2 regions of the Flavihumibacter sp. genome follow, and region 2 is predicted to be linked to the other one. Evidence: riboswitches for the same ligand, from Rfam matches in the RefSeq annotation. Region 2 holds a riboswitch; the other holds the start of a gene.
What was found. A riboswitch is a leader RNA that binds a small molecule or an ion and turns the genes downstream of it on or off. The one in region 2 is predicted to bind cobalamin.

Region 1: another riboswitch for cobalamin. It lies ahead of V6M43_RS06960 (ribonucleoside-diphosphate reductase small subunit); the one in region 2 lies ahead of V6M43_RS04865 (TonB-dependent receptor plug domain-containing protein).

What each region holds. Positions count from the first base shown of each region.
Region 1 is NZ_JAKFDQ010000007.1:948,250-964,246, reverse strand. Features, by position in the region: gene V6M43_RS06995 (ribulokinase) at 1-1,409, shown strand, start outside; gene V6M43_RS06990 (L-ribulose-5-phosphate 4-epimerase) at 1,421-2,113, shown strand; gene araA (L-arabinose isomerase) at 2,154-3,653, shown strand; gene V6M43_RS06980 (sodium:solute symporter family transporter) at 3,678-5,363, shown strand; gene V6M43_RS06975 (NUDIX hydrolase) at 5,382-6,071, shown strand; gene V6M43_RS06970 (ion transporter) at 6,080-6,916, opposite strand; gene V6M43_RS06965 (peptidylprolyl isomerase) at 6,947-7,537, opposite strand; cobalamin riboswitch at 7,642-7,778, shown strand; gene V6M43_RS06960 (ribonucleoside-diphosphate reductase small subunit) at 7,934-8,905, shown strand; gene V6M43_RS06955 (ribonucleoside-diphosphate reductase subunit alpha) at 8,934-11,279, shown strand; gene V6M43_RS06950 (glycoside hydrolase family 43 protein) at 11,416-12,387, shown strand; gene V6M43_RS06945 (DEAD/DEAH box helicase) at 12,394-13,716, opposite strand; gene V6M43_RS06940 (hypothetical protein) at 13,768-14,244, shown strand; gene V6M43_RS06935 (RrF2 family transcriptional regulator) at 14,260-14,691, opposite strand; gene V6M43_RS06930 (metal-sulfur cluster assembly factor) at 14,701-15,027, opposite strand; gene V6M43_RS06925 (cytochrome C oxidase subunit I) at 15,024-15,997, opposite strand, start outside.
Region 2 is NZ_JAKFDQ010000007.1:466,596-482,592, forward strand. Features, by position in the region: gene V6M43_RS04815 (hypothetical protein) at 1-1,693, opposite strand, end outside; gene V6M43_RS04820 (coproporphyrinogen-III oxidase family protein) at 1,646-2,998, shown strand; gene V6M43_RS04825 (hypothetical protein) at 3,373-3,642, opposite strand; gene V6M43_RS04830 (NAD(P)H-dependent glycerol-3-phosphate dehydrogenase) at 4,750-5,787, opposite strand; gene V6M43_RS04835 (efflux RND transporter periplasmic adaptor subunit) at 5,841-7,226, opposite strand; gene V6M43_RS04840 (TolC family protein) at 7,361-8,851, opposite strand; gene V6M43_RS04845 (trans-sulfuration enzyme family protein) at 8,961-10,160, opposite strand; gene V6M43_RS04850 (APC family permease) at 10,234-11,577, opposite strand; gene V6M43_RS04855 (TonB-dependent receptor family protein) at 11,615-13,681, shown strand; gene V6M43_RS04860 (group I truncated hemoglobin) at 13,749-14,141, shown strand; cobalamin riboswitch at 14,156-14,391, shown strand; gene V6M43_RS04865 (TonB-dependent receptor plug domain-containing protein) at 14,488-15,997, shown strand, end outside.

The DNA of each region.
Region 1 (15,997 bases), 480 kb from region 2:
GCACGGGTACTCCGTTAGCCCTACGCCCTGAATTTGCAAATAATCCCAACGCAATGTTCATTTTATGGAAAGACCATACTTCTGTTAGGGAAGCAGCGGAGTTAAATGAACATGCATTGAAATTCGATATCAATTATCTCGACTTTGTGGGCGGAATTTATTCATCCGAATGGTTTTGGGCAAAATTGCTTCATATCCTTCGTATTGACCAGGATGTTCGAGGTGCTTGTTATTCCTGGGTTGAGCAATGCGACTGGATTCCTTTTCTTTTAACCGGAGGCACCGATGTTAATCAATTAAAGCGTGGTGTTTGTTCAGCCGGCCATAAAGCCCTTTGGGCAAAAGAATTTGGCGGGCTACCTCCCGATAGTTTCTTTAGCTCCCTTGATCCTTTGCTTTCGGGATTCAGATCAAGATTATTTACAGAAACATTTACAGCCGATAAGGCTGCAGGCAACCTTTCACCCGAATGGGCAGAGAAACTTGGATTATCAACTGATGTTATTATTGGCATAGGAGCTTTTGATGCACATATGGGTGCAGTGGGCGGACAGATAGAGCCATATCATCTGAGTAAAGTGATGGGAACCTCTACCTGCGATATGTTGGTGGCACCTATTGATGAAGTAGAGCATATTTTGGTAGGGGGTATTTGTGGCCAGGTGCCAGGTTCAGTAATCCCGGGAATGATGGGCATGGAGGCAGGTCAGTCGGCCTTTGGCGATACATATGCATGGTTTAGAAAAATGACTACACAATCCATTGGTAAAATATTGCGCACATCATCGCATATTGATGCAGGTTTGGCTGCGATTCTGGAAGACGAGCTTAATGAACGATTCATAAGAGAAGTATCGCAGCAGGCTGCTGCATTGCCCCTGGATGAAAACGATGAACTGGCAATTGACTGGCTGAACGGACGTCGCACCCCGGATGCCAATCAACTCTTGAAAGCCACCATAACGGGGCTGCACCTGGGAACAGATGCTCCAAGGATACTTCGCTCGTTGATAGAAGCAACATGTTTTGGCGCAAGGGCAATCGTCGATCGTTTCAATGAACAGGGTGTTCCTGTGAAGGGATTAATTGGATTAGGCGGTGTGGCAAGGAAGTCGCCCTATATTATGCAGGTGATGTCTGATGTTATGCAAATGCCTATACGAATTCACCGGTCAGAACAGACCTGTGCCGCGGGAGCTGCAATGTTTGCCGCTACTGCTGCAGGCATTTTTGGAAAAGTAGAAGATGCAATGGATAAAATGGGGCAGGGATTTGATGCAGAGTACTATCCTGATCCTAAGAATGCCAATCATTATGAAAGAAGGTACCAGCGTTACCTGGAATTGGGTAATTACATTGCAACCTATCAAACCATAAATACTGCCGAGACATCACTTGTTAATAATTAATGTCATTATCTATGTTTCATCAGATTCGCCAAGAAGCCTATGAGGCAAATATGCAGTTGCCCCGGCTCGGCTTGGTACTTTTCACCTTTGGAAATGTAAGTGCTTCAGACAGGAGTCGGCGGGTTTTTGCGATCAAGCCAAGTGGTGTTCCTTATGATCAGCTAACTCCCGATGCAATGGTCATAGTGGATTTTGATGGTAAAGTAGTGGAGGGTGATCTGCGACCATCCTCTGATACTCAAACACATGCCGTATTATATAATCACTGGGAAGGTATAGGAGGAATTGCTCACACACATTCCACTTATGCTACCGCATGGGCGCAGGCACAAAGGGATATCCCAATTTTCGGAACTACGCATGCAGATCATACAACGGTTGATATCCCTTGTGCAGCCCCCATGCCTGATTCAATGATACAGGGCGATTATGAATACCAGACAGGTTTTCAGATAATGGACTGCTTTAAAGAACGCAATCTTGATTTTAAAGAAGTAGAAATGATACTGGTGGGTAACCACGCTCCTTTTACCTGGGGTAAGAATGCAGCTAAGGCAGTATATAACAGTGCTGTTCTGGAAACAGTGGCCAAAATGGCCATGTATACAGAACAAATCAATCCGAATGCAACAAGATTAAAGGAGGCACTAATCAAAAAACACTATGACCGGAAACACGGCGATAGTGCTTATTACGGTCAATAAATAATTTCCAATTACAACAAGCCATCAAAATAAAATAAACATGGGTTCCCTCAAACATCTTGAGGTCTGGTTCCTTACAGGAAGCCAGCATCTTTACGGAGAAGAGACATTAAAACTGGTAGCTGAGCATTCGCAAACAATTACCAGATCACTTAGTGCTGCTGCCTCCATACCTGTAACTGTAGTGTATAAGCAGGTTCTTACAACACCTGATGAAATATTTTCGATTTGCCAGGAAGTGAATAATGCAAAAAATTGTATCGGTGTAATCACCTGGATGCATACCTTCTCTCCAGCTAAGATGTGGATCAGGGGGTTGAAAATATTACAGAAACCTTTGCTGCACCTGCATACGCAATTCAATCGCGACATACCCTGGTCGCAAATCGACATGGATTTCATGAACCTGAACCAGAGTGCCCATGGCGATCGTGAATTCGGTTTCATGATGACCCGCATGCGTATGCGCCGTAAAGTGGTTGTTGGCCATTGGGAAGATGCCGCAGTGCATGAACGGATCAATGTATGGGCCAGGGCTGCTGCTGGATGGGCTGATTGGCAGGGTGCAAAATTTGCCCGCTTTGGAGACAATATGCGACAGGTGGCAGTTACAGAAGGCGATAAAGTAGAGGCTGAACTAAAATTTGGATATTCTGTAAACACTTATGGGATAGGTGACCTGGTAAAAGTTATTTCTGAAGTTTCAGATGCAGACATAGATAGGCTTTGCCAGGAATACGATGACCAGTACAAGCTGGTAGATGTATTAAGCAAAAATGGGTCACAACGGACCTCTCTGATAGAAGCAGCCAGAATTGAAATTGGTTTGAGGTTTTTCCTTGAGCAGGGAGGCTTTAAAGGGTTTACGGATACTTTTGAAGACCTCCACGGAATGGTGCAGCTTCCCGGTATCGCCACACAGCGTCTGATGGCTGAAGGGTATGGCTTTGGAGGCGAGGGCGACTGGAAGACCGCAGCCCTTGTACGCGCCATGAAAGTGATGGGAACCGGACTAAAGGGAGGAAATTCTTTTATGGAAGATTATACTTATCATTTTGATCCGGCAAACCCTATGGTGCTTGGCTCACATATGCTGGAGATCTGCCCATCAATTGCGCATGGGAAGCCGGCATGCGCTGTTCATCCCTTGGGAATTGGCGGGAAAGCAGACCCGGTAAGGCTGATCTTTAATGTAGATGGAGGTGCTGCCATTAACGCTTCCATAATTGATATGGGCAACAGATTCAGGTTGCTTGTTAATGAGGTGGAAGCCATTGCACCGGTACATGATTTACCTAACCTTCCAGTTGCAAGGGTGTTATGGAAACCAATGCCCGATATGCAAACCGGATGTGCGGCATGGATCCTCGCTGGTGGAGCGCACCATACCTGCTACAGCCAGAACCTGACTTCAGAAAATCTTGAAGACTTCGCAGATATGAGCGGTATTGAGTATGTACTCATCGGAAAGAACACAAATCTTTATCAATTCAAGAATGAATTGCGCTGGAGTGATGTATATTTCCAAATCAATTCTTAACCATAAACAACGGGCTAGCTTGTCATGATTAACCAACTCTCAACTGCCGATATTATCGTCTTCCTCATCTATTTTGTTGTGGTGGCGGGATATGGAATCTGGATCTATAATCAAAAGAAAAAAGCTGTTACGGATACTAAGGATTTCTTCCTGGCCGAAGGCTCTCTTACATGGTGGGCTATTGGAGCCTCCCTCATCGCCTCTAATATATCTGCCGAACAATTCATCGGCATGAGTGGAAATGGTTTCTTCGTTGGGATTGCAGTTGCAGCCTATGAATGGATCGCAGCATTGGCTCTTATTATAATTGCCGTTTGGTTTATACCAATTTATCTTAAGAACAAGATATATACAATGCCACAGTTCCTGAAGATCAGGTACAACGAAACTGTAGCACTAATTATGGCAATATTCTGGCTCTTCCTATATGTATTTGTAAACCTGACTTCCATTCTTTATCTCGGCGCAATAGCCATTGACGGGTTGCTTGGCGGTCAATACCTTCATACTGTTATGGTGGCCCTGGCGATCTTCGCCATCATCATAACGCTGGGTGGAATGAAAGTGATCGGCTATACGGATGTTATCCAGGTTGGTGTGCTGATCATTGGTGGACTGGCAACTACCTATATGGCTTTAACTCTGGTTAGTGAAAAATTTGGATTGGGGAGTGATGCTATTGCCGGATTCAAGGTGTTGATGCAGGATGCACCTGACCATTTCCACATGATCCTCGATAAACCAACCGCCGATTCTCCCCAGGAACATATTGATAAATACCTTATCCTGCCCGGCATTCTGATGTATGCTGCCGGTCAATGGATCGTAAATCTTAACTACTGGGGATGTAACCAATACATCACACAACGTGCCCTGGGTGCCGATCTTCATACAGCACGTACTGGTATTCTTTTCGCAGGATTCCTCAAGCTTATGATGCCGGTAATCGTAATGTTGCCTGGTATTGCTGCCTATGTGTTGCACAAGAACGGTCATCTCCCGCAACTTACAGGCGGCATGGATGGCGCCTATTCTGCCGTGTTAAGCTTTCTTCCTTCAGGATTGAAAGGTCTGTCAGTAGCAGCATTAACCGCCGCCATCGTCGCTTCGCTTGCAGGTAAGGCAAACAGTATCTCGACCATTTTCACGCTCGATATCTATAAAAAATACATCAAGCGGGAAGCGGATGAAACCAAGATGGTATGGATCGGCAGGTTAACTGTTGTGCTGTCAATGATAATTGCCGTAATGTTCACCTGGGAAGATACCCTTGGAATTGGTGGTGCAGGCGGATTTACCTTTATCCAGAAATATACCGGATATATCAGTCCGGGTGTATTTGCCATCTTCACATTGGGTATGTTCTGGAAAAGAACCACCGGGGCCGCTGCCGTTGCTGGTATTCTGTTTGGTTTCGCCTTTTGCGTATTCTTCAACGAGTTCGCCCCAACGCTTTTTGGGAATGACACTTTCTTTTATACGGCCTACCGGAACAGTGCAGGGGAGTATGAAATTCCTTTCCTGATCAGTATGGGACTATCCTTCTTTTTTACCGTTGCAATTATGGTAGCAATGAGCTTTGCGGGTCCTAAAGTTCATCCAAGGGCCTTCCACCACGAGAAGGGAATGTTCAATGTGAAGCCGATTACCGTGGTTCAGATTGTAATTACCCTGCTTATCCTTATGGCACTGTATGTGAAATTCTGGTAACTTCGCGCATCAGAAATTATGGGAAGAATAGAATACAAAAATTACGACAGGTTCCTCCTGGCAGTGGATTGTATCATTTTTGGTTTCGATGGATCAGGTCTGAAAGCTCTGTTAATAAAGCGTGGACTTGAGCCTGAAATAGGGAAATGGTCACTGATGGGAGGATTTGCGGAAAAAGAGGAAAGCGTTGACAGTGCGGCACAGCGTATATTATATAAGCTCACCGGACTGGAAAAAATCTACATGGAGCAACTTCATTGTTTCGGTGATGTGGGAAGGGATCCGGGCGGACGAGTTGTATCAATAGCATATTTTGCCCTCATCAAGATCGATGAGTCAAGTACGGAACTCCTTAATTCTCATAACGCGAAGTGGTTTGATCTGAAAAAGTTGCCTTCGCTGGTATTTGATCATAAAGCCATGGTGAAGCTCGCCAAGGAGCGCTTACAGCAGAAGGTTAGTAATCACCCGATCGGTTTTGAGCTCCTGCCAACCAAGTTCACGCTTCAGCAGTTACAGGGGCTCTACGAAGCCATTTTCGAAACCGCTTTTGACAAACGTAATTTTACACGCAAAATATTATCGCTGGGCATTCTTCAACGCCTGGATGAAAAGGAAAAGGAATCTTCTAAAAAGGGTGCTTTTTATTACATCTTCGATAAGAAAAAATATAAGCAACTCGAATCTGAGGGTATCAAACTTATTTAAATAAATCATTACAGGCTGTGCCCACAGTACTTACAGAATTTTGCATCGGGATCATGTCCATATGCCGAGCAGTTGGGGCATGCAGTGGTATTTGTTTCATCGCGGCGCGCACTTCTTGATAATTCTACCGTAACGATACCCGTGGGAACAGCAATAATTGCATAGCCTAGCAGCATGATAAAAGATGCGATAAGTTTTCCAACGGGAGTTATCGGCGAAATGTCTCCATAACCAACTGTAGTTATCGTTACAATTGCCCAGTAAACACTTTGAGGAATACTGCTGTATTTCTCATTTACCCCGCTTTCCACCACGTAGATTAAGGCACCCAGGATAATACTTAATAGCACAACGAAACTTAGAAAAATGCTAATGCGCCGGGCACTTGCTTTCATCGCTAAAACTATCGTAGTGCCCTCACGTACAAACTGACTGAGTTTAAGAATTCGAAAAACCCGCATAAGTCTTAGGGCACGTATAGCCAGTAAAAAATGTGATCCGGGAATAAGAAGGCTCAGGTATGTTGGAAGAATTGACAAGAGATCAATGATTCCATAAAAACTGGTCATGTATTTTACCGACCTCTTTACAGAGAGCAGTCTTAATACATATTCAATAGTGAAAAGTATTGTAACGATCCATTCGAGGGTAACTAATTCCTTTCCATATATATCATTTACCGGCTTCATGCTTTCCAGCATTACAATAGCAAGGCTCAGTAAAATGAAAAACAGTAAAGCAAGGTCAAAAATGCGGCCCGCTTTCGTGTCTGCTTCAAAGATGATAGTGAAAAGTTTCTGTTTCCAGTTTTGTTGTACCGGGTTAAGCACGGTCTTTTGACTCATATAAACAATTTACGAAAATGCTTTATTTATCTAGCGTTTTACAATGTCTATGATCATTATGGGTGGATCAAAATACTGATCATTTTCAGGTTTGTTATAGATCTTCCTTACCACATCCATTCCGCTAATGACCTTTCCAAATGCTGCATAACCCTGGCCATCCGGATTGTTTTCGCCTCCATAATCCAGTCCCGGCTGGTCAGCAACGCAAATGAAGAATTCAGAACTTGCGCTCCCGGGTTCCTCCCTGGCGAGCGATAAGGTGCCGGCAAGATGCTGAAGTCCGGTCTGCTGAGTGGTTTCATGTTCCACTCTTGGAACGTCAGGACGTTTCTTTGTCCGGCTCCATAAACCACCCTGCAAAAGTTCTGCCTTTGGGGCATTTGATGGCTGGTTTGCATCATTGAGTACCCGGTAGAAACTGCTTCGTTTATATAAACCTTTATCAACGATCGCCAGAAAGGCAGCTGTAGATTTTGGTGCTTTGTCCGGAAATACAGCCACATTGATGTTGCCCTCTGTGGTTTTAATAACAAGCTCCACCGCGCCTTCCGGGGCATTTTGAGAAGTGCATGCGTTGAGCACACCAATTATAAAAAGCAATATTAGATTTCTTTTCATGTCTGCAAATTTTCAGGAATATAGAATGGTTTCGAGAATCTATCCACATGTGTGAAAAAGTATTAAAGCCTCCCCCTGAGTTTGAAGGTATTTTCGTTTTAGTTCATGCAATTAATTATTTCGGTGCGTCCGGCTCTGAGCCGGTTCGCTTAATAGGGAATCGTGTGCAAATCACGGGCTGACGGGCAACTGTAAGTAACCATGTTACAAGCCAGACACCTGCCGATACTATTTTTTGTTTGGGACCTTCCCGCGTAAGGTACAGGCAAGGTGTAAGCGTCACATCTCATGACGCGCTTCAGAACTCAGGTCATGGCAATTGCCAGATGACCAGGGTTTCCCCAGCGACACTCCCTTGTATTTTAACAGGTATTGAGAAAATTTAAAATAATCGATATGTCGAATGAGAATGAATTGTTGCTCAGGGAAAACAAGGACCGTTTTGTGATCCTTCCTATCAACTACCCCAAAGTTTGGGAAATGTATAAAAAACATGAAGCCAGTTTCTGGACTGCTGAAGAGATTGATCTTAGCGCCGACCTGACCGATTGGGCCGCCCTTAATGATGGAGAGCGGCATTTCCTGAGTCATGTTCTTGCATTCTTTGCTGCAAGTGATGGTATCGTAAATGAAAACCTGGCCGTGAACTTTATGAGTGAGGTTCAATTACCCGAAGCACGATGCTTTTATGGTTTTCAGATCATGATGGAAAATATCCACTCCGAAACGTATGCATTACTTATTGACACCTATGTAAAAGATCCTGTTGCAAAAGATAAACTCTTTCATGCTATCGATACAGTGCCTGCAGTTAAGAAAAAAGCTGAATGGGCTCTGCGTTGGATCGAGAATGGTTCTTTCGCGGAAAGACTGGTTGCTTTCGCAGCGGTGGAAGGTATCTTCTTTAGTGGAAGTTTTTGCTCTATATTCTGGATGAAGAAAAGAGGATTAATGCCTGGACTAACCTTCAGCAACGAGCTTATAAGCAGAGATGAGGGGCTGCATTGTGAGTTTGCATGCCTACTCTATAGTATGCTCTCACAAAAACTATCACAGGAAGCTGTACACGCTATTATCAGCGATGCTGTAGCAATTGAAAAAGAATTTGTGACTGAGGCTTTGCCTGTTGATCTTATCGGGATGAATGCAAGACTGATGCAGCAGTATATTGAATTTGTAGCCGACCGCTGGTTGGGTGAACTTGGATATACTAAACTCTACAACACAACCAATCCATTTGACTTCATGGAAATGATCTCGCTTCAAGGCAAGACCAATTTCTTTGAAAAGCGCGTTGGGGATTACCAAAAATCAGGGGTGATGACTGGTGCTTCCGGACAAACATTCTCCCTTGAGGAAGACTTTTAAAACCATTCCCTACCTATAAATCATTGATATGTTTGTAATTAAAAGAAACGGTAGAAAAGAGGCCGTTAAGTTCGATAAAATAACAGCTCGTATTCAAAAGCTCTCCTATGGGCTCAGCCCAATGGTTGATGTAATTGATATAGCCAAGAAGACTATTGAAGGTATTTATGATGGAGTTAGTACCACGGAACTCGATAATCTTGCTGCTGAAATGGCCGCAGCGCTCACAACCCGTCATCCCGATTACGCTTTGCTGGCCTCGCGAATAGCAGTTAGTAACCTTCATAAGAATACGAAGAAATCATTTTCGGATACTATGCGTGCCTTGCACCAGTATACCGATTCCGTCACAAATAAATCACTTCCCCTTGTGGCTGACGATGTGATAGAGATCATTGAAGCAAATGCTGAAATGCTCGATAGCACAATCATTTATGATCGTGATTTTGGATTTGATTATTTCGGTTTTAAAACTCTTGAGAAATCCTATTTGCTCCGTATAAACGGCAAGGTGGCCGAGCGACCTCAACATCTTTATATGCGGGTTGCTATTGGTATCCATAAGCATGATATGGAACAGGTAATTAAAACCTATCACCTGATGAGTGAACGGTGGTTCACGCATGCAACCCCAACTTTATTTAATGCCGGAACTCCAAAGCCTCAATTGTCAAGTTGTTTCCTGCTGACGATGAAGGATGATAGTATTGATGGGATCTATGATACATTGAAACAAACCGCTAAAATTTCTCAAAGTGCTGGTGGTATTGGTCTCGCTATCCACAATATCCGTGCAACGGGCTCCTACATTGGCGGAACGAATGGAACAAGTAATGGCATAATCCCGATGTTGCGGGTTTTCAATGATACAGCCAGATATGTTGACCAGGGAGGTGGAAAGCGTAAAGGTGCCTTCGCGATTTACCTTGAACCATGGCATGCGGATGTTTTTTCATTTCTTGACTTGCGCAAAAACCATGGCAAGGAAGAATTACGTGCACGTGATCTTTTCTATGCACTCTGGATACCAGACCTGTTTATGAAACGGGTTGAGGAAAATGGAGACTGGACTTTATTTTGTCCTAATGAGGCACCTGGATTGCAGGATTGCTTCGGTGAGGCATTTGAGAAGTTGTATGAGCGATATGAACAAGAAGGCAGGGGCCGCAAGACCATCAAGGCACAGGAATTATGGTTCGCAGTACTCGATGCACAAATAGAAACCGGAACACCATACCTGTTGTATAAAGATGCTGCTAACAGCAAGAGCAATCAACAGAACCTTGGTACTATCAAAAGCTCTAATCTTTGTACTGAGATCATGGAATATACAGATGCTAATGAAGTAGCTGTCTGTAACCTTGCTTCTCTCGCCCTTCCTCGATTTGTTCGTGAGGGTAAATTCGATTTCGAGAAGTTATATGAAGTCACCTACCAGGTTGCAGTAAACCTTAACAGGGTCATCGATGTGAATTATTACCCGGTGGAAGAAGCGCGTCGTTCAAATATGCGTCATCGCCCAATAGGGCTGGGGGTTCAGGGATTAGCAGATGTTTTTATTCTGATGCGACTTCCATTTGAATCTGAGCTCGCTTCGATGCTTAATAAGAACATCTTCGAAACAATTTATTTTGCAGCGATGACCGCAAGTAAGGATCTGGCTAAAGTTGAAGGGGCCTATGAAACCTTTGCAGGATCGCCTTTGTCAATGGGAATGTTTCAATTTGATCTCTGGGGTATAAAGGCATCTGATCGGCATGACTGGAATGGTCTGCGTAAGGAAGTAATGGAATTTGGAGTTAGGAACTCCTTACTGGTTGCACCAATGCCAACAGCATCTACTTCTCAGATTCTTGGAAACAACGAATGTTTTGAGCCATATACTTCTAATATTTATAGCCGGCGTGTTTTAAGCGGTGAGTTTGTAATAGTTAACAAACATTTATTGAAAGACCTGATATCCCTTGGCCTCTGGAACAATGAGATGAAGAACACTATCATCGCTGCTAATGGTTCTATTCAAGGTATCACCAATATACCCGAAGATATAAGGGCACTCTATAAAACTGTATGGGAGATAAAACAACGGACCCTAATTGATATGGCCGCAGACAGGGGCGCATTCATTTGCCAGAGCCAGAGCTTGAATTTGTTCGTTAGCAATCCCACAGCATCTAAGTTGACATCCATGCATTTTTATGCCTGGAAAAAGGGCCTCAAAACTGGCATGTACTACCTGCGTACACAGGCTGCGTCGCAGGCAGTACAGTTCACAGTCGAAAAGCAGGGAATAACCAATGAAATTGACTCCGTACCAATTACTGAAGGTGCAGTTTGTACCATGGAGGAGGGATGCATAAGCTGTGGTTCATAAATAACCGACGTTATAATACTTTAAGCGGCTTCCCCGGAGGCCGCTTTTTTTTTTAGAATGAGTCGTACATCTAAAGATGATTTGGTTTTGGTAATAAATGTATAAATTACATTTATAAGAATCAATGCTTGTCATCATGAAAAAACTTTTTACTCTATCACTGATTACATCAGGCCTTTTCCTGCTTTTGGCAAATGGAGCAAAAGCCAGTGCAGACACAAGTTTTCCATCAAAGGGTAATCCCATAATCACTCATAAATACACAGCCGATCCCTCAGCCCTTGTGCATGGAAACAAAGTTTGGCTTTATGCAGGGCATGATGAAGCACCTCCTCGTAAAGAAGGATATGTGATGAATGAATGGTTATGTTTTTCTTCTTCCGATATGGTCAACTGGACTGAACATTCCGTACCTCTCAGGGCCAAGGATTTCAACTGGGCAAAAGGAGATGCATGGGCATCGCAGGTAATTGAACGTAACGGTAAATTTTACTGGTATGTAACTGTAGAGCATGGAACCATTCCAGGAAAATCTATAGGTGTGGCAGTGGCTGATCGCCCGGAAGGACCTTATCGCGATGCCATCGGCAAAGCTTTAATATCGAACGATATGACAAAGGCTACCAGCATTTTCTGGGATGATATTGATCCCTCCGTAATAATAGATACAGACGGTCAGGCTTATCTTTTCTGGGGAAATACAAAATGCTACTATGCCCGCCTAAAACCGAACATGACAGAATTGGAAGGTGAGATCAAAACGGTTGATCTTACATCGTTCACCGAGGCGCCCTGGATTCATCATAAAAATGGATGGTACTATCTTTCCTATGCCTACCAGTTCCCCGAAAAGATCGCCTATGCCATGAGTCGATCAGTTAATGGGCCATGGCAATTCAAAGGAATCCTGAATGAACTTGCTGGCAATTCAAACACCAATCACCAGGCTATCATCGATTTCAAGGGCAACGCATATTTTATATATCATAACGGGGGAATACCTACTGAGGGCGGTAGTTTCCGCCGCTCAGTTTGTATCGACAGGTTATTTTACAATGAAGATGGTAGTATGAAAAGAGTGCAAATGACTTCTGAAGGAGTTCAGTAATTTATATTACTTCGCAACCTCGATCTTGACTTTCTGTCCCTTCACCTTATGGTCTTTGATAAGATTAAGGGTATGGCTGGCTTTTGATTTTCTGATGGCAACATAAGAGGTGAAATCCTTCACTTCTATCAACCCGATATCTTCTTTTTTTAGCTCACCCTTTTGTGTAAGAAAGCCAACCAGGTCCACCTTATTTATCTTATTTTTCTTTCCGGCAGAAAAGTAAAAGGTTGTCCATTTAGGTTTTTCCGGTAGATCCTGCTTTTCCGGCAATTCTATCTCCAGAATATTTGGGTCCACATAATCTGGTATTTCTTCTTCGGGGGAAACAATAAGTATCACGGTTCCGCTGGCTTCCTGTCTGGCGGTACGTCCGTTCCGGTGTGTAAATGTCTCTTCTTTATCAGGAAGGTGATAATGAATGATATATCGGATGTTTGGAATATCCAAACCTCTTGAAGCAAGATCAGTTGTCACCAGTACATTCGAACTGCCATTTCGGAATTTATTTATGGCGGCATCCCTGTCGGGCTGTTCAAGGGCCCCGTGATAATAAACATTTACAATACCCTGTTCCTTAAGATAATTGCTCACCCTTTCAACGGCATCACGGTAGTTGCAGAAGATGATGGCTGAACGGTTACCTACCAGGCAGAGCAAACGGAACAAAGTCTGCAATTTATCATTATCATCACTTTTCACGTATTGGTATGCCAGCATTTCAGGTACTTCACCAGTAAGGAAGTTTAGTTTAACCGCTTCCTTCATGTTGATGAATTTTGGCATTTCATCCGAATCGGTTGCAGAAACAAGTATACGCTTCTTTACTGCGGGTAATGATCCCACCACAAAAGACATCTCTTCTTCAAATCCAAACTCAAGCGATTTATCAAATTCATCAAGTACCAGTGTTTCAATGGTATCAGTCGTGATATTGCCCCTGCGAATATGGTCCGCAAGCCTGCCAGGTGTTCCGATGATCAGGGCTGGTGCCTCCAGCAGGTTATTCTCCTCTGTTTCACGAAGATGACCCCCGTAGCAGCAGGTTACTTTAAATCCCGTACTCATAGTGCGGAATACCTGGTCGATTTGCAAGGCCAGTTCACGGGAAGGCACAATTACTAAAGCCTGTGTGGTTTTCTTTGTATTATCCAGGAGTTCCAGAATGGGTAACAGGTAAGCCAGCGTCTTTCCTGAACCTGTAGCGGAAAGCAGCAGAACGTTATCATGTGCTTTATTTGCTTCAATGGAAGCGATCTGCATATCATTAAGCGCATCGATCTTAAAGGCGCTAAGTATCTTTGGGAGTGAATAGTGTGTATTTTGCATCGGGCCAAAGGTACGTAATAGGAAAGTTACCTTGTAAGTGCCGTCTAAATGATGAAACCAGCTTCAATCCACGAAATAAAAGATGCACTGCAAGCGCTTCCACCCGCAAAGGTGTCGGAGCTTTGTCTTCGCCTCGCCCGTTTCAAAAAGGAAAATAAAGAATTGCTGACCTATTTGCTTTTTGAAGCCGATAATCTTAACAGCTACCTTGCTGAGTTAAAGGTAGAAATGGCAGATTCGTTTTCAGAGATTAATAGCTCTCACGTGTATTATGCTAAAAAATCATTGCGGAAAATTCTGCGTGAAACCAGTAAGCAAGCCCGTTATATTGGAGATAAAGGCGCTGAGGCGGAGTTATTGATAACATATTGCCGCCTGATGAAAGATATGGGACTTCCATTTAAAAAATATACAGTGCTCGATAATATCTTCCAGTCACAACTTAAAAAAATAGCGAAACTGATAAATGGACTGCATGAAGATCTTCAGTTTGAACTTAGGCGCGAGCTGAAATCATTGGAGGGATAATATGCGTTGATATGATCAGCCTGTGAGATATGCCAGTCCATTTGCCACAGGATCGCAAAGATCAGCAATACGATTAGACCTGAAAATTTTCTCATAAAGATCTCGTGCTGCTTTATATTCATCGTGAATGGGGCAGGGATGTGCAGCAGAACATTTAGTTAGTCCCAATCCACAGCCGGTAAATATTTGTCGTCCATCTATGGCCTCAACAATATTGATGATAGGTTGGTTGCGCTGCTGTTTGCTTATGAAGAATCCGCCGGTTGGACCTTTCACGCTATTTATCACCCCCTGTTTTACCAATGTCTGAAGCATTTTGCCCACCGTATGTTCGCTGGCATCAATATGTTCGGCAATCTCCCGGATACCCGATTTTTCCCCCGTTTCAAAACGTGCTGCCAGGTAAATTACTGCCTTGATTGCAGTCTTACAGGTATTTGTGAGCATTGATTGTGGTTATGGTCTGTTTAGAAATGCTTTTCCTGAATCAGAGATCCTTTCATAATTCCAGGGTGGGTCAAAAACCAGGTTCACCTTTACCTGCATATCACCAAAAGTTGTTTCCAGGCATTGTTTTACCCCATCTGTAATGGATTCTCCCATCGGACAAAACTGCGTGGTGAGCGTCATAGAAACAAAAATTTCTTTATCCTCCTCGCTGAAATCGATCTGGTATATCAGACCCAGATCTACAACATTTAAACCGATCTCCGGATCGATCACCGCTTCCAGCGCGGCAAGCGCTATAATAGCCTTCATTTGGTTATTGGAAATGATATTCATATCGCAGGCTTTCCTCTGTTAGGGTTATGAAAAAGTAAATAAAATACATTCCAGTTGTAAAGTACAGCTGCCAATAATAATGAAATGGCTGAGATCCGGATGAGAATTGTACTGATCAAAAGAATACCTGTTATAAACCCCACAAAACCTATGAGATATAAAATACCCATGCCATTGAATACTGATACACTAAATAGATCCTTGGGGTTTGGTGTTTTGCCCATCGCTGAACGCGAGTGATAAAATTTGTTCCATACTATAAAGGGGACAGTTTTAAAGGTCATGCCGAAAATTATAGCTGTGAGCCATCCGAAGAAGATGGAAAACCCATAAGCCATAATGATCCTGTTTGGTGCTTCACCCGATGCCAGCAGAAATGGAACAAACAAGAGAAATAATACCGGCAACAACATCATCAATACGGAAAGCAGCGATATTTTCATGGGTTCATCAACTGCCTTCCTGATCCTATGTATGAATGACATCCGGCAATAGTATGCAAATGACGCCAAACTCAGTGCCAGCGCAATCCCGGGGATGAAAAAATACACGTTTCCATTGTTATTCAGATGGATAAAAACAAAGCTGATAAGCGCGCTATTTATTGCGCCAAAAATTATCCATAGTAACCTGTTATTGGTGTATTTGGAAATCAGGAACATTGGGAGCAATCTTGATGCTACACCTATTACAAGCAGAAGAAACCACCCAACTATTCCGAGATGCGCATGCAGTGAAAGATAATGCAATGAATCTTTTGGGAGAATGGGACTTGTAAAATTAAAGACCAGCAATAGTCCTATTATAGTAGTGGCAAACAACCATAGTGCAGCAGTTAACATAAATATGGCATGTATGTTTTCTTTTTTGCTGTTATTGATGCCTGACACAAGATTGAAAACGTAAACTGCTATGGATGCATTAACCAAAATGCCCCCGACTTGTGCAGGCCAGCCCAGGTCAAATGCAA
Region 2 (15,997 bases):
CAACCAGGTATCGGTACTCGATCGTATTTACGAGGTAACGTGAGGCGAAAATGCTTTCCTCATCAAATCCCCGCATCAGTTTATAACCGCCGATCTGGAAGAGTTCGTTGCGGAAGAGGGTTGGACTTTCCAGCATGCCTACGCTTGCAAGCAGCTGCAGGGTAGATTGCCTGCCCAGCCGAAGGAATCGTGCAACGCGGCCCTGTAATTTGAACTGGTAGCTCTTGAGTTTTATGGTATCGTATAGTGAGGCGAAGTTGAACGCCGGGTCTTTGAGATCGAGCACGGCGTTGCTGCGGCGAATGGTTCGGGTACCGGCAGATATGCTGCTGAATACTTCCCACCCGTTTGTTGGATTGCGTCGGTAATTGGTGGTGAAGAGTTCGTAATCGACGCCGAGGTTCAGGATACTGCGGTCGGCATCTGCGGGGAGACGGCGGGTTTGGCGGATGCGTTGGGTATCGATATCGATCAGGTTGGTGCGAAGAAGCTGGAGGAATATCTTTCCGGTTTGCCGGCTGGAAACAGCGTATTGCAGTCCCAGTTGCATATTGAGGTTGAGGAAGGAGCTATCTTTTTTAAAGAGGTCGAAACGGGTGCTGATACCGAATGCGCTGCCGAAAAGGTAGGGCTGTTCGAAAAGCAGGTTGAGTCTCGGTGATTTTACCTGCAATTGTTGCCAGTTCAGTCCGATGGTTTCGCCATTGCCCAGTGCATTGCGCAGGTTGAGGTTGGCCTCTCCTGTTACCTGGAATTTATTGCTGCCGTCGGCATTGGTTCCTGGGAGAAGTCCCACCAGCACGTTCACCTGGCTTGATTTCTTCGGTTCGAGGAAGAGATCGAGGATGGCGCCGTTGCCGCCGAAGCGAAGTTGCCAGGGCTGTGATTCCTGGAGGAAGGGAAGCTCGCGGAGGCGGAGACTGATGTTTTCAAAGCGGCTGCGATCGTAGTTGCTGCCGCGCGGGAGATCGAGGTAGCGGTGAAGGAAGTTTTCGGAGATGGAGGCGCTGCCTTTGAGCACCAGGCTATCCACTTTATAGGCCAGGCCTTTGTTTACGACGAGTACTCCGCTGATCTGGTGACTTTTATCGCCTGTTCCCTTCCGGATCGGATTTTCGCTTACCGGATCACCGTCTCCGCCATTCAGCAAAACTATACTGTCAAGCTGCACGGTGGCGAAGGGGAATCCGTTATCGGAGAGGTGATCCAGTAATTGTTGTTGGATCTGCTCAACCAGGGAGGCTTTGAACGGCTGTGATTTTTTGGGGAGGCGGATGCCTGCTGCCTGCAGTTCGGGTTCTGTAATACCGGAGAGACGTAGGCTGCTCCACTGATAGGTTTCACCGAGGAAGAGGTGTATGGTTGTTTGCGATGAGTCGGTGAGTATGCTGTCAACTGATGCCGTGGCAAATCCTTTTGCGGCCAGGGTTTCGGGTAGTTTCTGGATGAAGCGGATACAGTCTTCCCGGTTTTTGAAACTACTGTTGAGTTGAAGGGCGGCGATGGCGTTGCTATCGGTATCTGCGGGCTTTATCTGCAGGAGGTATTGGGCTATGAGGGCGGGAGTTGCCAGCAGCAGAAGCATTAACAAGGCGAAATGGCGGCATGGTCCTACCTTTGCGGCTGAACAAACTGATGGAACATTTTGGCCGGAATTTACCTTCATATCCCTTTCTGCAGAAAAGCATGTCATTACTGCAATTTCCATTTTTCTACGCTATTGCAAAACAAGAACGGGATGGTGCAGGCTTTATTGAGGGAAATCGAGCAGGAAAGTGTGCGGCTGGACGGGCAGCGGGTTGATACGATCTATTTTGGAGGTGGAACACCTTCACTGCTGACGGTTAGTGCAGAGAATATTACGGCTCTTTCCGGTGGCACTGAAAAAAGGGCTAAAGCTGTGAGTGATTCACCAGGAATGGAGGATAGGAGCGCTGTTGCGGGTTCACAAATCGGGGAGCTAAATCTTTTAATAGAGGCGATTCGCCGCAATTTTACCGTGGCTGCTGATGCCGAGATCACGCTGGAGGCTAATCCTGATGATATAAATGAAGAGATGCTGGAGGGGTGGAAGGCGGCTGGGGTAAACCGGTTGAGTATAGGAGTACAATCCTTCCGGGAGGAAGATCTGTTGTGGATGAACCGTGCTCATACGGCAGCAGAGGCTGAACGATGTATTCTTCTGGCAAAAGCTGCTGGTTTCCGCAATCTGACGATCGATCTGATCTATGGAACGCCGGGACTAACGGATGAAGCCTGGGAAGGAAATGTTCGTAAGGCTTTGGAATTGGGAGTGCCGCATCTCTCCTGTTATGCGCTTACTGTGGAGCCAAAGACCGCGCTGCATCATATGGTGATCGTTAATAAAATGCCGGATACTGATCCGGAGCAACAGAGCCGGCAGTTTTTATTGTTGATGGATTGGATGGAGGGTGCTGGTTACGAACACTATGAGATCTCGAATTTTGCGCGGCCTGGATGGAGGAGTCGTCACAACAGTTCATACTGGCGGGGAGTGGAATACCTGGGAATTGGGCCTGGGGCGCATTCATATAGCAAGGGTTCCGGCGCCCCGCGCCGGCGCTGGAATATTGCGAATAATGCATTGTATATGCGATCATTTTCGGAGCGCTACTACCTGCAAAACGAGGTAAATGAGTTAACCGCCAATGAAAGAGGATTGGATGCTACTGAAGATCTAAAGCTGCACACTACTGATGAAATAAGGCTGCAGATCCCACTCATTTATGAAGAGGAAATACTCACGCGCGAAAATCGTTTCAACGAATACGTGATGACAGCGCTTCGCACGATGGAAGGGATTGATCTCGAATTTATCCGGGAAGAATTTGGAGGGGAGCTGGTGCAGAATTTAATTGAGGGAGCAGAGAAATTCAACCTGGAAGAGGAACGATTAATGATAAACGAAAAGAACGTACGCCTGACGAATAAGGGCAAATTATTTGCGGACGGAATTGCTGCGGAGTTGTTCATCTAGGTTGGTTTACAAATCGACAGTAGCCCCTGGACCAGTGCATTTTTCACGTGCTGTGAAAATTTACAAATCGAAAGTAGTTTCCAAAGATCAGTCCATTTTCCTGGGGCATTCAATATTTACAAATCGCAAGTAGCCCATCAGAACAGTCCATTTTCCTGGTGCAGCCAATATTTACAAATCGCAAGTAGCCCATCAGAACAGTCCATTTTCCTGGTGCAGCCATAACTTACAAATTGAAAGTATCTCCCGGGAACAGGTGATTTTCTTCTTGTTGTAAAAACTTACAAACCGCCAGTAGGCAAAAGATCATCTTTTTAACAGTGCCGTAGGCAACGAATAAATTGAAATTTGTATCTTAACAGTGAATATGCCCCTCAGTTATACCATATACGGTTCGCTTGGCCTGGTTTTCCTGGCTGTGATACTATTACGGGATTGGCTGGTACAACGCAAACAACGCAATAGCGTTCATTGATCTTCCAGGCATTCATTTTCTGCATAACATTCATTTTCACCATTGCACTTTCTTTCACCATTGCACTTTCTTTCACCATTGCACTTTCTTTCACCATTGCACTTTCTTGCACCATAGCATTTTCTTTCACCATTGCACTTTCTTTCACCATTGCATTTTCTTTCACCATTGCATTTTCTTACACCACCGCACTTACTTTCACCATTGCACTTTCTTACACCATAGCATTTTCTTACACCATAGCATTTATTTATCACGAAACATTTTGCCCTGCCTGCGATTTGTAAGCAATTTTAGACAGTTGCAAAGAGTTGTAGGCGATACGCGTACTTGCGATTTGTAAAATATTTGCACTAATGGAAAACTGTAGAGTAGTGCCGTATACTTTCGATTTGTAAGCAATTTTAGACAGTTGCAAAGAGTTGCAAAGAGTTGTAGGCGATACGCGTACTTGCGATTTGTAAAATATTTGCGCTAATCGAAAACTGTAGAGTAGTGCCGTATACTTTCGATTTGTATGCAATTTTAGACAGTCGAAAAGAGTTGTAGGCGATACGCGTACTTGCGATTTGTAAAATATTTGCGCTAATCGAAAACTGTAGAGTAGTACCGTATACTTTCGATTTGTATGCAATTTTAGACAGTCGCAAATAGTTGTAGGCGATACGCGTACTTGCGATTTGTAAAATATTTGCACTAATGGAAAACTGTAGAGTAGTGCCGTATACTTTCGATTTGTAAGCAATTTTAGACAGTTGCAAAGAGTTGTAGGCGATACGCGTACTTGCGATTTGTAAATATTTGCGCTAATCGAAAACTGTAGAGTAGTGCCGTATACTTCGATTTGTATGCAATTTTAGACAGTCGCAAATAGTTGTAGGCGATACGCGTACTTGCGATTTGTAAAAAATTTGCGCTAATCGAAAACTGTAGAGTAGTGCCGTATACTTTCGATTTGTATGCAATTTTAGACAGTCGCAAATAGTTGTAGGCGATACGCGTACTTGCGATTTGTAAAATATTTGCACTAATCGAAAACTGTAGAGTAGTGCCGTATACTTTCGATTTGTAAGCAATTTTAGACAGTTGCAAAGAGTTGTAGGCGATACGCGTACTTGCGATTGTAAAATATTTGCGCTAATCGAAAACTGTAGAGTAGTGCCGCATACTTTCGATTTGTAAAATTTCTTGGGCCACCTGAAAACAGTGGAGCCGTTTTACGTACTTGCGATTTGTAAATGGGGAAATTGAGATTTAGCGGGAGTATGAGATAAACTCAGATCATCACCTTTTCGATCTGGCGGAAGCCCTGTCGGGGAGGGAGGTGCTGCCATAGAATACGATAGATGGTTTCGGCGATCGGCATGTCAGCGGCAACAACCTGGTTAACCACATGAATGCATCGGGAAGCGTTATAACCTTCCGCCACCATATTCATTTCGAGCTGTGCACTCATCACGGAATACCCTTTTCCGATCATATTTCCGAATGTGCGGTTGCGGCTATGGAGGGAGTAACATGTTACCAGCAGATCGCCCAGGTAAACGGAGGCAGCATAGTTGGCGTCTTTCTGGTGGGTAACGGGGTTCTCGAGACCGTGGATACCGACCTCCACCTTCCCTACCCCCATGCGGCGTAGGAAACCCGCCATCTCATCAGCGCAGTTGGCGATGAATACGCTGAGGAAATTATCACCATACTCGAGTCCGTGCGCAATACCCGCACCCAGCGCATAAATATTCTTCAGCACTGCTGCATACTGAACGCCGATAACATCACTATTCACAACCGTATTGATATAATAGCAACGGAACATCGAAGCGATCTCTTCTGCGCGATCTTCGTGCATCCCGCTGAATGTGAGATAACTCAATCGCTCCCGTGCAACCTCTTCGGCATGGCATGGACCCATGAGCGTATAATAATCCGAGATCGGTAGAGCGAACCGATCATTGAACCACTCATTGAGGAGAATATTCTGCTCGGGAAGCATGCCCTTAACCGCAGACACAACCCACTTACCGGTAAATGCATCAGCGGAAAGAGCGCCCAGCGTTTCTTCAATGTATGCAGAGGGAACCGCGATCACCACGCAGTCACTGTCACGCACAACCGCAGCAATATCTGTACTGAGATTTATGAGTGAAGTATCGAAAGTTGCTGAAGACAAATACTGTGGATTATGCTTGCGTTCATAGAGATGCTCAAGAATTGCATCGTTACGAACCCACCAGTTCAATGGGTGCTTATTGTCTGTTACGATCTTGGCCAGCGCCGTAGCCCAGCTTCCGCTTCCAATTATTCCCAACCGCATTGATCTTCCCTTTACTGGTTTGTGGATCTTAACTTTTTATGGATTGTTGATCTTTAATCTTTCTTTTTCTTTTCGAAGAGATCCTCTTTCTTCACTACCTGAACCTTATCATTATCTTTCAGCGTGCGGGAGATCAGTGAATATGGCCCCGTCACAACTTCATCACCCGGCTTAAGTCCGGAGAGGATCTCAATATAATTGATGTCCTGTATATCGGTCCGCACTTTTACCTTCTTAATAGTCGTTTTATCCGCCTGCAGCACAAACACCACTTCATCGAGTTCTGCACTTAAAGATTTACGTTCGTCGGTAGGATTATTATCCTCTTCCACTTTCTCAGTTGAACTTTTCGCAGCAGTTACTGCCTTATCGGAATCCTTCTCGCGCGTTGTTACAGAATTAATAGGCGCAGCGATAACATCAATATGACGCTTGGTCTGGATATCAGCACTGGCGCTCATTCCCGGGCGGAAAGGAAAGGCCTTGGGACGGGAAGAATCGATAAGATCGGAATAACTTTCAGGAAGCAGGCGTATGAAGACTTTGTAATTGGTAACATCACTCACGGCAGCAGTTGCCGTTGCGGAGCCCGTACTACTACTCGCGATCTGGGTAACGATCCCCTTAAATTTCCGCGTATTATATGCATCCACTTCCACTAGTGCAGAATCGCCAAGGTGTACCTTCGGAATATCATTTTCCCCCACATCAACCCTAACCTCGATCTTGCCCATATCGGCGATCCGCATCATCTCAGTACCCGCCATCTGAGCTGTTCCTACCACGCGCTCTCCTTTCTTCACCGCAAGCAATGAAACCACGCCGTCCATAGGAGCTAGAATAGTTGTTCGTCCAAGGTCTTTATTAGCGCGCTGGAGATTGGCCATCGCACTCTGCACAGAAGCCTGGTTACCGCGGATACCCTGTAATCCCGCATTGTAATTGGCTTTTGCGGTATTATATGCATTCTCCGCCTGCTCAAATTCAGCGCGGGAGATCACTTTCTCATTCAATAATTGCTGCTGTCTTTTGTATTGCGCCTCACTCTGGTTCAGTACACTTTTCAAGGCCTCCAGTTGTGCCTGGCTATTATCAACCTGGGCCTGCTGCTGTCGAACGGCGGCGGCTACCTGGTCGCGCTGCGTAACATAGATATCAGCAAAGATCCTCGCCAGCATCTGACCGCGGCGAACACTATCGCCCTCTTCCACGGTGAGCTCAATGATTTCACCGGAGATATCGGAACTAACCTTCACTTCGATCTCGGGATATACCTTACCACTGGCGTTAACCGTTTCAATAATGGTTCGCTTCTCCACTTTTTCGGTGGTCACTTTTATACCTTCTTTCTTGCCGATAATGCCGGCTTTCTTCATACCGAATAAAGCGCCAACCAACACTACTACGCCAACTATAACCCAGATAAGTTTCTTATTCATACGATGTAAAATAATTCAATTTAATATTCCAATTTTTTCCTGGGGGATTTCCCTTTGTTATTGAGGAGTTCCCTTTGTTATTGAGGTGTTCCTTTTTGATCTTGAGGAGTCCCTTTGATTTTGGGGAGTATCCCTTATAATTTGATCCCCTGCCCTCTGTAGAATTCCAGCACCTTCATGCGAAAAACATAATCGAACTGTGCATTGGCCATATCGATCTTCGCGCGGGTGAGATTATTCTGTGAGGTGATCAGTTCGAGTGTACTTAATAATCCGAGATCATAGCGTCTGCGGGCAAAATCATAGGCCTTCTGCGTAGCATTGAGACTACTCTGGCTGGCATTGAAGCGCTGCATGGAAGAAACCGCATTGGTATAAGCGCTGTAGATATCCTGCTTGAGGGTCTGGTTGCCCTGTTCTATGATCAGCTCCTGGTTTTTGACACTGAGCTTGGAACGCTCATAGGCCGTGCGCGCCTGGTAGCCGTTGAAGATCGGAATGCTCATGCCCACCACCACATTCTGGCGGAAGTTATTATTCATCTGTGTTCCCCAGCCATTCCAGAGTTCACCAAAACCTTTGTTGGCCTGGGTTATCTGAACATTAGGCGACTGAAGAAATATAAGTTGTCCGTCAACTGTAACTGCCCCAGCGGCGGGATTGGGATCACTATAGCCAAGGAAATTAAATCCCGTGATCTTACGGTTTGTGGAGGCGAAGTTGGATGCGAGTCCCCCCGATCCGAAGATAGTGGGATACAAAGCGGCCTTTGAAGCTTTCACCGCGTATTCGAGCGATTGTTTCCTTGTTTCATTAGCCTTCTGCGCGGGCTGGTTTTGCAGCGCCAGCGCATAAACCACCTCAGGCATCAGTTCGGCCATGGGCTCAACGGGGATCTGGTCAACCGGCGGAACGGCGATAGTGAAAGGAAGCGCCGCGTCGAGGTTGAGGAGGGCTTTGAGGTTGAGGAGGTTCTGTTCGTAGGTAGCTTCGGCACCTATAAGGGTGGCTGAATCGCGGGCGAGCTGGGCCTCGAGGTCAACTGCATTAAGTTCAGGAAGTGTTCCCGCATCAACGCGTTTGCGTGTATCCGTTAGCTGCCCTTTGCTCTGTTCCACCTGAACGGCGGAGATATCGATCTGCACTTTGGAAAGCAGGGCCTGCAGGTAGGCGGTTGCCACATTCAGGGCGATATCATTGCGCACCTTGTCCACATCAGAACCGGCGGCTTCGGCTTCGAGGCGGGCGGCGGTAATATTATTACTTATACGGCCCCAATTGTAAATAGTAACATCGGTGCTGAACTGGAAGCCCTGGAAGAGGAGTCGCTGGTTGGTGAACTGGTTGGTGGTAGGGTCAATGGATCGACCAAACTGCAAACCGGTATTGGTGGAAAAATTTGCGTTAGGGTATTTGGAGTATTTGTTCTGCTCATACTGCAGCACGGCGAGGCGCTTCTGGACATCGGATTGGCGAACAGAGATATTATTGGCGACGGCATAATCCACGCAACGGCGGAGGTCCCACACTTCGGGCTGCTGCTGTGAAAAGGCCGTGGGTAGGGATGTGACCAATAAAAATCCAATAGTAAAAAGCAATGAACAACGCTTTCTCAACAAGCTCATGAATAATGGTTAAGGGGCTAAAAATAAAGCTTTTGATCTTGTTTAACCTGCCGGCCATATAATTATCGTGAAAACACCCATTTACGGGAACGGCTGATCGCTATGAATTTCACTCCAGCGCCTGCCGCAGGTCCTCAATAAGATAGTCGGCGGTTTCGAGGCCTATATAGAGTCTGACCATCCGGTGTTCGCGGACGGTAGCATCAAAAAGCTCGGGTTTTATACCGGCGCAACGTGGAATCACCAGGCTCTCATGACCACCCCAGCTAACGGCCATCATTATATGCTTGAGAGATTCACAGAAGCGGACGATCTCGGCGCGCTCTTCGGTGCGGTACACGATGGTGAGCAATCCGCAGGCACCGGAGAGTTGCTTTCGTGCCAGCTCAAACTGGGGAAAGGAGGGATCGAGCGGAAAGAGCAGTTCTTCCACCTTGGGATGCCCTTTAAGGAAATCGATGACGGTGCGGGTGGTAGCGCTGATCTGCTGGAGCCGCATGGGCAGGGTTCGCAGTCCGCGTATCAGCAGCCATGCGTTGAAAGGCTGTATGCCACTACCGATATTGAGGTATTCGGAATCGAAGATCTTTTTCATCATGGCATGGGAGCCGCTGATGACGCCGGCAACCACATCTGAATGTCCGCCAATATATTTGGTGGCAGATTGAAGCGAAATATCGATCCCTAGTCTTACAGGCTGCAGGTATAGCGGCGTACAATAGCTGTTATCGCAGATGGTGATGATCTGGGGGGAAGGCTTATCTACAGCGGGCGACGATGCGCGGGTGGCATTGATCGATTTCACTAATGCGGCCAGGCCTTCGAGGTCCTGCATCGCATAATCCCAGCTATTGGGACTCTCCAGGTAAATGAGCGCGGTATTGGGTCGGATGGCGTCGCGAAAATTTTCCACTGACCGTCCATCAATATAAGTAGTCTTCACACCGAAACGGGGAAGGATGATATCGAACATTTTTTTGGCCCATGTATAGGGATTATCAACCGAGAGGATATGGTCCCCTGATTTCACATTGGCCAGCACCGAGGCGAAGATGGCAGCGGCGCCGGAATTGAACACAAGGGCATCTTCAGCCCCATCGAGGGCTGCCAGTTTTTTTCGGAGAATATCCACGGTGGGGTTTATTCCCCTGCTATAGAGGTATCCGCTCATTTCATCTTCAAAAGCGCGCGACATATCCTCCACTTTGCGGAAAGCGAAATTGCTGGTTTGCATGATGGGTGGCGCGATGGCGTTGAAGTATTGGGAGCGGTCTTCGGCGTAGGCATAAAGAATGTGGGAGAGATCCATATGGAGAGATTGAGGGATGGAGAGATGGAATGGAGGGATGGAGGGATGGAGGGATGGAGGGATGGAGGCTTAGCTATTCCCTTTGTGGCTTTTTGCTTCCCTTGACTATCAGGAAATAGATGGCCAGGAAAATGGCGAATACCACCAGGCCGGTTATGGCGAGGCTGGGGGTATTCAGAAATATGCTGATCCCCACGAAGGCATAGGCGCTGATAAAGATCAGTGGCATGAGGGGGAATAATTTCATAGTATAGATACCGGTTCCGTTTAGGTGGCTGGTGCGCTTGCGCAATATGAAAATGGTGGCAGCAGAAGTGGCCATCCCGATAGAGTCGAGAAATATAGTGAAGCCAAGGATCTTATCGAAAGTGTTGGCGAAGAAAAGGACGAGGATACAGATGGCGGCAAAAACGCTGAGGCTTACCGTTAACACATCACGCTTTTCGTCTTTTCTGGCGAAGGACTTTGGAAGGATCCCGTCTTTGCTCATGGCATACATCACGCGTGGATTGCTGAGCAGCAGCACATTCACGTAGGCTAGTACGGCCATAAAAAGCAAGAGGGTGAAAATAGTTTTTCCGGTTGGTCCGAACATCCGCTCAGCCACTACGGCAGCGATGCCCCGTGTGGTTTTCAGTTGTTCGAAACCAATTGCATGCACATAGGCCATTTGTACCAGCAGGTAAAGCCCGATGATCATAAGGATACCGATAAAAATGCCACGGGGGATGGTCTTGCGCGGTTCATGCACCTCATCGCCAAAGTTGATGGTCTGCTGGTAACCCCCATAGGTAAACGAAACGGCGATAAGGGCGATGCCGAAAGACTTGATGATGTCCATGGTGGAATGATCAGTGGGACTGGCAGCCGCGGTACTCGCCACCAGCGAATCGGCGCCGGGAAAGAAAAGCGCACCGATGAGTACCAGTACCATCCCGATCTTGATGATCATGAGGATGTTCTGGGTGCCGGAACTAAGGCGGAGGCCGGCCAGGTTTACAAAATAAAAAACCAGTACGGCGCCCATAGCGATAAAGGCCTTGGTGACATCAGAAGCGGGCTGGTCAAAAACAAGCTGGGCGATATATTCAGAGCCTATCAATGCCACACCCGATAAGGAGGCGGCATTGGAAATAAGAATGATGCAGTTGATGGCGAATGCAACGGAGGGATGGTAGCATTCGGCGAAGATCTTGTAGTAGCCACCGGTAACGGGGAAGCGCGATCCGATCTCGGCATAGGTAAGGGCGCCGCAGAGGGCGATGATACCACCGGCGATCCAGGCGGCAAAATAAATAGTTGGGGTAAGCGCTGCCTGTGCCGAATCGGTGGCGGTGCGGAAGATGCCCATGCCGATCACCAATCCGACCGTGATCATGGTAAGGTCAAAAAGTTTCAGTTTGTTTCTTGCACTCATTGGTGGAAGATATTAAAATGTGGCGTTACTTGCGGGGATGAAGGCGATCAAAAATACTGCAGTCCTTTTGCTGGCCACCTGCTGCCTGGCACCCACTGCTGCCATCACGCAGGAGAAGCTCGACTCTGTAACAGTTACGGCTTTTGCACGACGTACGGTCATTAAGGATGCAGCGGCTTCGGTTGTGCTGGTTCGTGAGCGCGACTGGCAAAGATTTTCACCCGCTTCTGCTTTACCGGCCATTAACCGTTTGCCGGGTGTGCGCATGGAAGAAAGATCGCCGGGAAGTTATCGATTGGCCATCCGTGGTAGTTCACTGCGATCGCCATTTGGGGTGAGGAATATAAGGATGTATTATAACCAGATCCCTTTTACCGACCCGGGAGGAAATACCTACCTGAACCAGTTTGCGGTGGGCAATTTCAGCAATATAGAAATATTAAAAGGTCCGGGTAGCAGTCTATATGGCGCAGGTACCGGCGGATTGTTATTAGCCAATACAGAAATTGCCGACAGCAGCAATCTATCCCTCCAATATATGACGGGCTCCTATGGACTGCACCAGGTGGAGGCAAAGGCAACACTCTCCTCCAACAGGGCCTTTGAACATTCTGTTTATGGGCATCACCAACGGTCAGATGGTTACCGCGATCATACCAATATGAAACGAACAGTGGCAGCATATACTGGAAGATGGCAGCAAAGCGCTGTAGCGGGGCTTGATATGGTGCTGCTCTATGGTGATCTCTGGTACCAGACGCCGGGGGGGTTGAACAGGAATGAATTTGAAGCTGACCCGAAGCAATCGAGGCCGGCAGTAGGAAATTTTCCTTCCTCGGTTGATGCGGATGCAAGCATTGAACAGAAGACATTATTCGGGGGATTGCACCAGGAGCTAAAACCTTTTTCCGGATCGAGTATTGATATCTCCTTGTATGGAGCAACTACAAGCGTTACTAATCCGGCGGTACGAAATTATGAGCGAAGAAAGGAACCACATTTTGGGGGAAGAGTTGTATTCGGTTATACCATTCCGTTATTCCCTGAAACAACAGACGGAGCAGAGGATGGAGCGAAGTTGCAATTCAATATTGGGGGTGAGTGGCAGCAGGGAAATTATTCGGTTAAGGTTTACCGTAATGTAAATGGAGAACAGGGCGAACTGCAAACCGATGACCGGCTGAAACCCAGGTCGGCGTTGTTGTTCGGACAGGGGATACTGGACCTGCCGGGGGACTGGCAGCTCAGTGCGGGACTCAGTTATAATGCCAATACCGTGGGGATCAGGCGGGTGAGTGAAGAGCCTGCATTTGAATTCAACAGCAATTACCGGAAAGAGTGGATGCCAAGGGTTGCGCTAACAAAGAAACTTGGGGCCCTCACTTTTTATAGTATGATCGCGAAAGGATTTTCGCCACCCACTACGTCGGAGTTATTGCCATCCACAAGTGTGATCAATACCAGCTTGCAGGCAGAAAGCGGCTGGAATTATGAAGCAGGGGTGAGAGGAAGGATCCTGAAGCAGAAGCTCTATTTTGACCTCGACTTTTTTTATTACCGGCTGCGGGATGCAATAGTTCAAAGACGAGATGCAAGCGGGGCGGACTATTTCGAAAATGCGGGCTCCACGCGGCAGAAAGGATTTGAGGGATTCCTCACCTACGGGCCTGTGGCGCTGGTGCCAGCACAGCAGATCAGTTTATCAACATGGATGAGTTATACGCTGCATCCCTTCCGTTATGTGGATTATAAGCAGGTTGAGAATGATTTTAGTGGAAATAGATTACCAGGTGTGGCTAAGCAAACATTGGCAGCGGGATTTGATGTTGACGGTAAGGGGGGAATGAATTTACATCTGGCATACCAGTATGTGGATCCCATCTGGCTCAATGATGCCAACAGTGAAAAGGCGAAGCAATATCATTTACTCGGAATAAGGGGAGGCAGCAGGCTGTACCGTGGGCTGAACTGGTTTGCGGGCGCAGATAATTTATTCAATACAACCTATAGTTTAGGAAATGATATCAATGCCTTTGGGGGGCGGTATTACAATGTGGCGCCGGGGCGGAACTACTATGCGGGACTGCGTTTACAATTGAACTAAATTTTGTAAATTAAGAGACCATTCTGCACCCTCATGAAGTATTTTTTAACCATTAAAATTTCACATCATGAGCACCTTAACCATGCCCACCCTTTCACTTTACGAGCGCCTTGGAAAAAGAGAGCGCATTGAGACCATAGTAGAAGATATCGTAGCAGCGCATATGAGCAATCCCCTCATTAAAGCGCGATTTTTGCCCTACCTGGAACAGGGAGAGAAATTAGCACATACCAAGTCATTGCTGGTGGAATTTCTATGTGCCGGAAGTGGCGGATCGGAAGCATATACCGGAAGGGATATGCAGGCGACCCATCGAGGCATGAATATCAGTGAAGCAGAGTATATGGCTGCCATGGATGATATCATGCAGGTACTTTCCAGTCATAATATTGATGAGGAAACCCAGAAAGACATTTTATTTATCGGATATTCCTTGCGCAAACAAATCATCGCACAATAATAGGTTCATTCATATATCTTCGCGCCGGAAACGGTTCCGCTTCGGCGGATTAAAAGGGAAGTCCGGTTGATTCCGGCGCTATCCCCGTAGCTGTAAAGTGGAGAGGAAATGGAGAGATGGAGAGATAGAGTGATGGAGAGAGAATCCAGATTATACCTCACTGTTGGTGAATGACCACTATCCGCGGAAGCGGGTGGGAAGGTAACTGACAGACACGAGCCAGAAGACCTGCCGCGTCCATCAATCAACATTTTGCTTTCGGGAGAAAAGCAGGAATGGTAAACGCGCAGGCGATTTATAATTCCCACCACTTTCCGGAAGCAGTCACCCTAATCTTTTTTCAGACATGAAAAAACAATGGATCATGGTGGCTGCTACGATCATCAGCAGCCATGTCAGTACAAAACTGATGTCACAATCAACCGGCGAAAAGCAGGCCGACAGCAGCAGAACACTCGATGAAGTAATTGTAACTGCCAACAAGCAACCCCAGAAACAAAGCAGTACGGGGAAGGTACTAACGGTCATCAACAGGCGAACGCTCGAGAACAATGCGGGCAGAACACTTTCACAGGTACTAAATGAACAGGCCGGACTCATCATCAATGGAGCACAGAATTCGCCCGGCACCAACCAGACCGTTTACCTGCGGGGTGCGGGAGCGGCCAATACACTGATTTTGGTGGATGGCATGCCGGTAACCGATGGGTCGGGGATAACGATCCAGTTTGACCTGAATCATATATCCATTGACCAGGTGGAGCGGGTAGAGATCCTCAAAGGCGCGCAGAGTACACTTTATGGGTCTGACGCAGTGGCGGGCGTGATCAATATCATTACCCGGAAGAACCAAAGCAATAAAGCCATCGGACTGAACGGACTTTTAGCAGCGGGTACCTATGGAACATACAAAGGCAACCTTGGCTTATCGGGGGCCATTGATAAATTCAATTATTCGGTGCAGTATAACCGCCTGCAGTCCGAAGGATTTTCTTCGGCTAAGGATGAGGGTGGTGCCGGCAATTTCGATAAAGACGGGGTGAAGCAGGATATGGTGAACCTGGCTGCGGGCTATAAGTTTAGCGAGGCCTGGACGTTTAAGGGCTATTACCAGTTCAGCGAGTATGATGCCGACCTTGATGACAATGCCCTGGAAGACGACCGTAACAGTAGGAGCCAGCAGCGGCAGCAGGTAGCGGGCATACAGAGCAGTCACCAGTTGAAAAATGGCAACCTGGTATTCAATGCCAATTACAATACCGTTCGAAGGGTGTATGATGACCCGGTGAATATTCCAGCGGGCGCAAATGACTGGGATCCGTCGAGTGGCGATTATAAGGGTCGGGCCCTGTTTGCGGAGGCCTATATAAATACCAGTTTGCAGAAGCACCTTGGATTGTTGGCGGGCATCGACTACCGTCGCAATACAGCAGATATCAATACCAGTTTCGGGAACCTGGGCAAGGACAGTCTGGAAGCGAGTATGATGAGTGCTTATGCCGCCTTTACATTGAAGGGTTTTGAGCGATTTGGTGCAGAGTTGGGCGGAAGGTTCACGCAGCACCAGGATTTCGGGGATGCCTTTACCTATGCATTCAACCCCTATATCTACCTGCTGCCGCAGTTGAAGCTATATGCTTCGGTGGCAACGGCATTCAGGGCGCCATCGCTCTATCATTTAGCTTCGGAGTATGGCAATACGGCGCTGGAGCCGGAGAGAAGCAATCAATACGAGGGTGGACTGCATTTTACAAGCAATAACAAGATCATTTCCGCGCGGGTTACAGCCTTCAGGCGGAAGATAAAAGATGTGATCGTGTTTGCTGGATTACCAGATCCTCCTTATGGGCAGTACA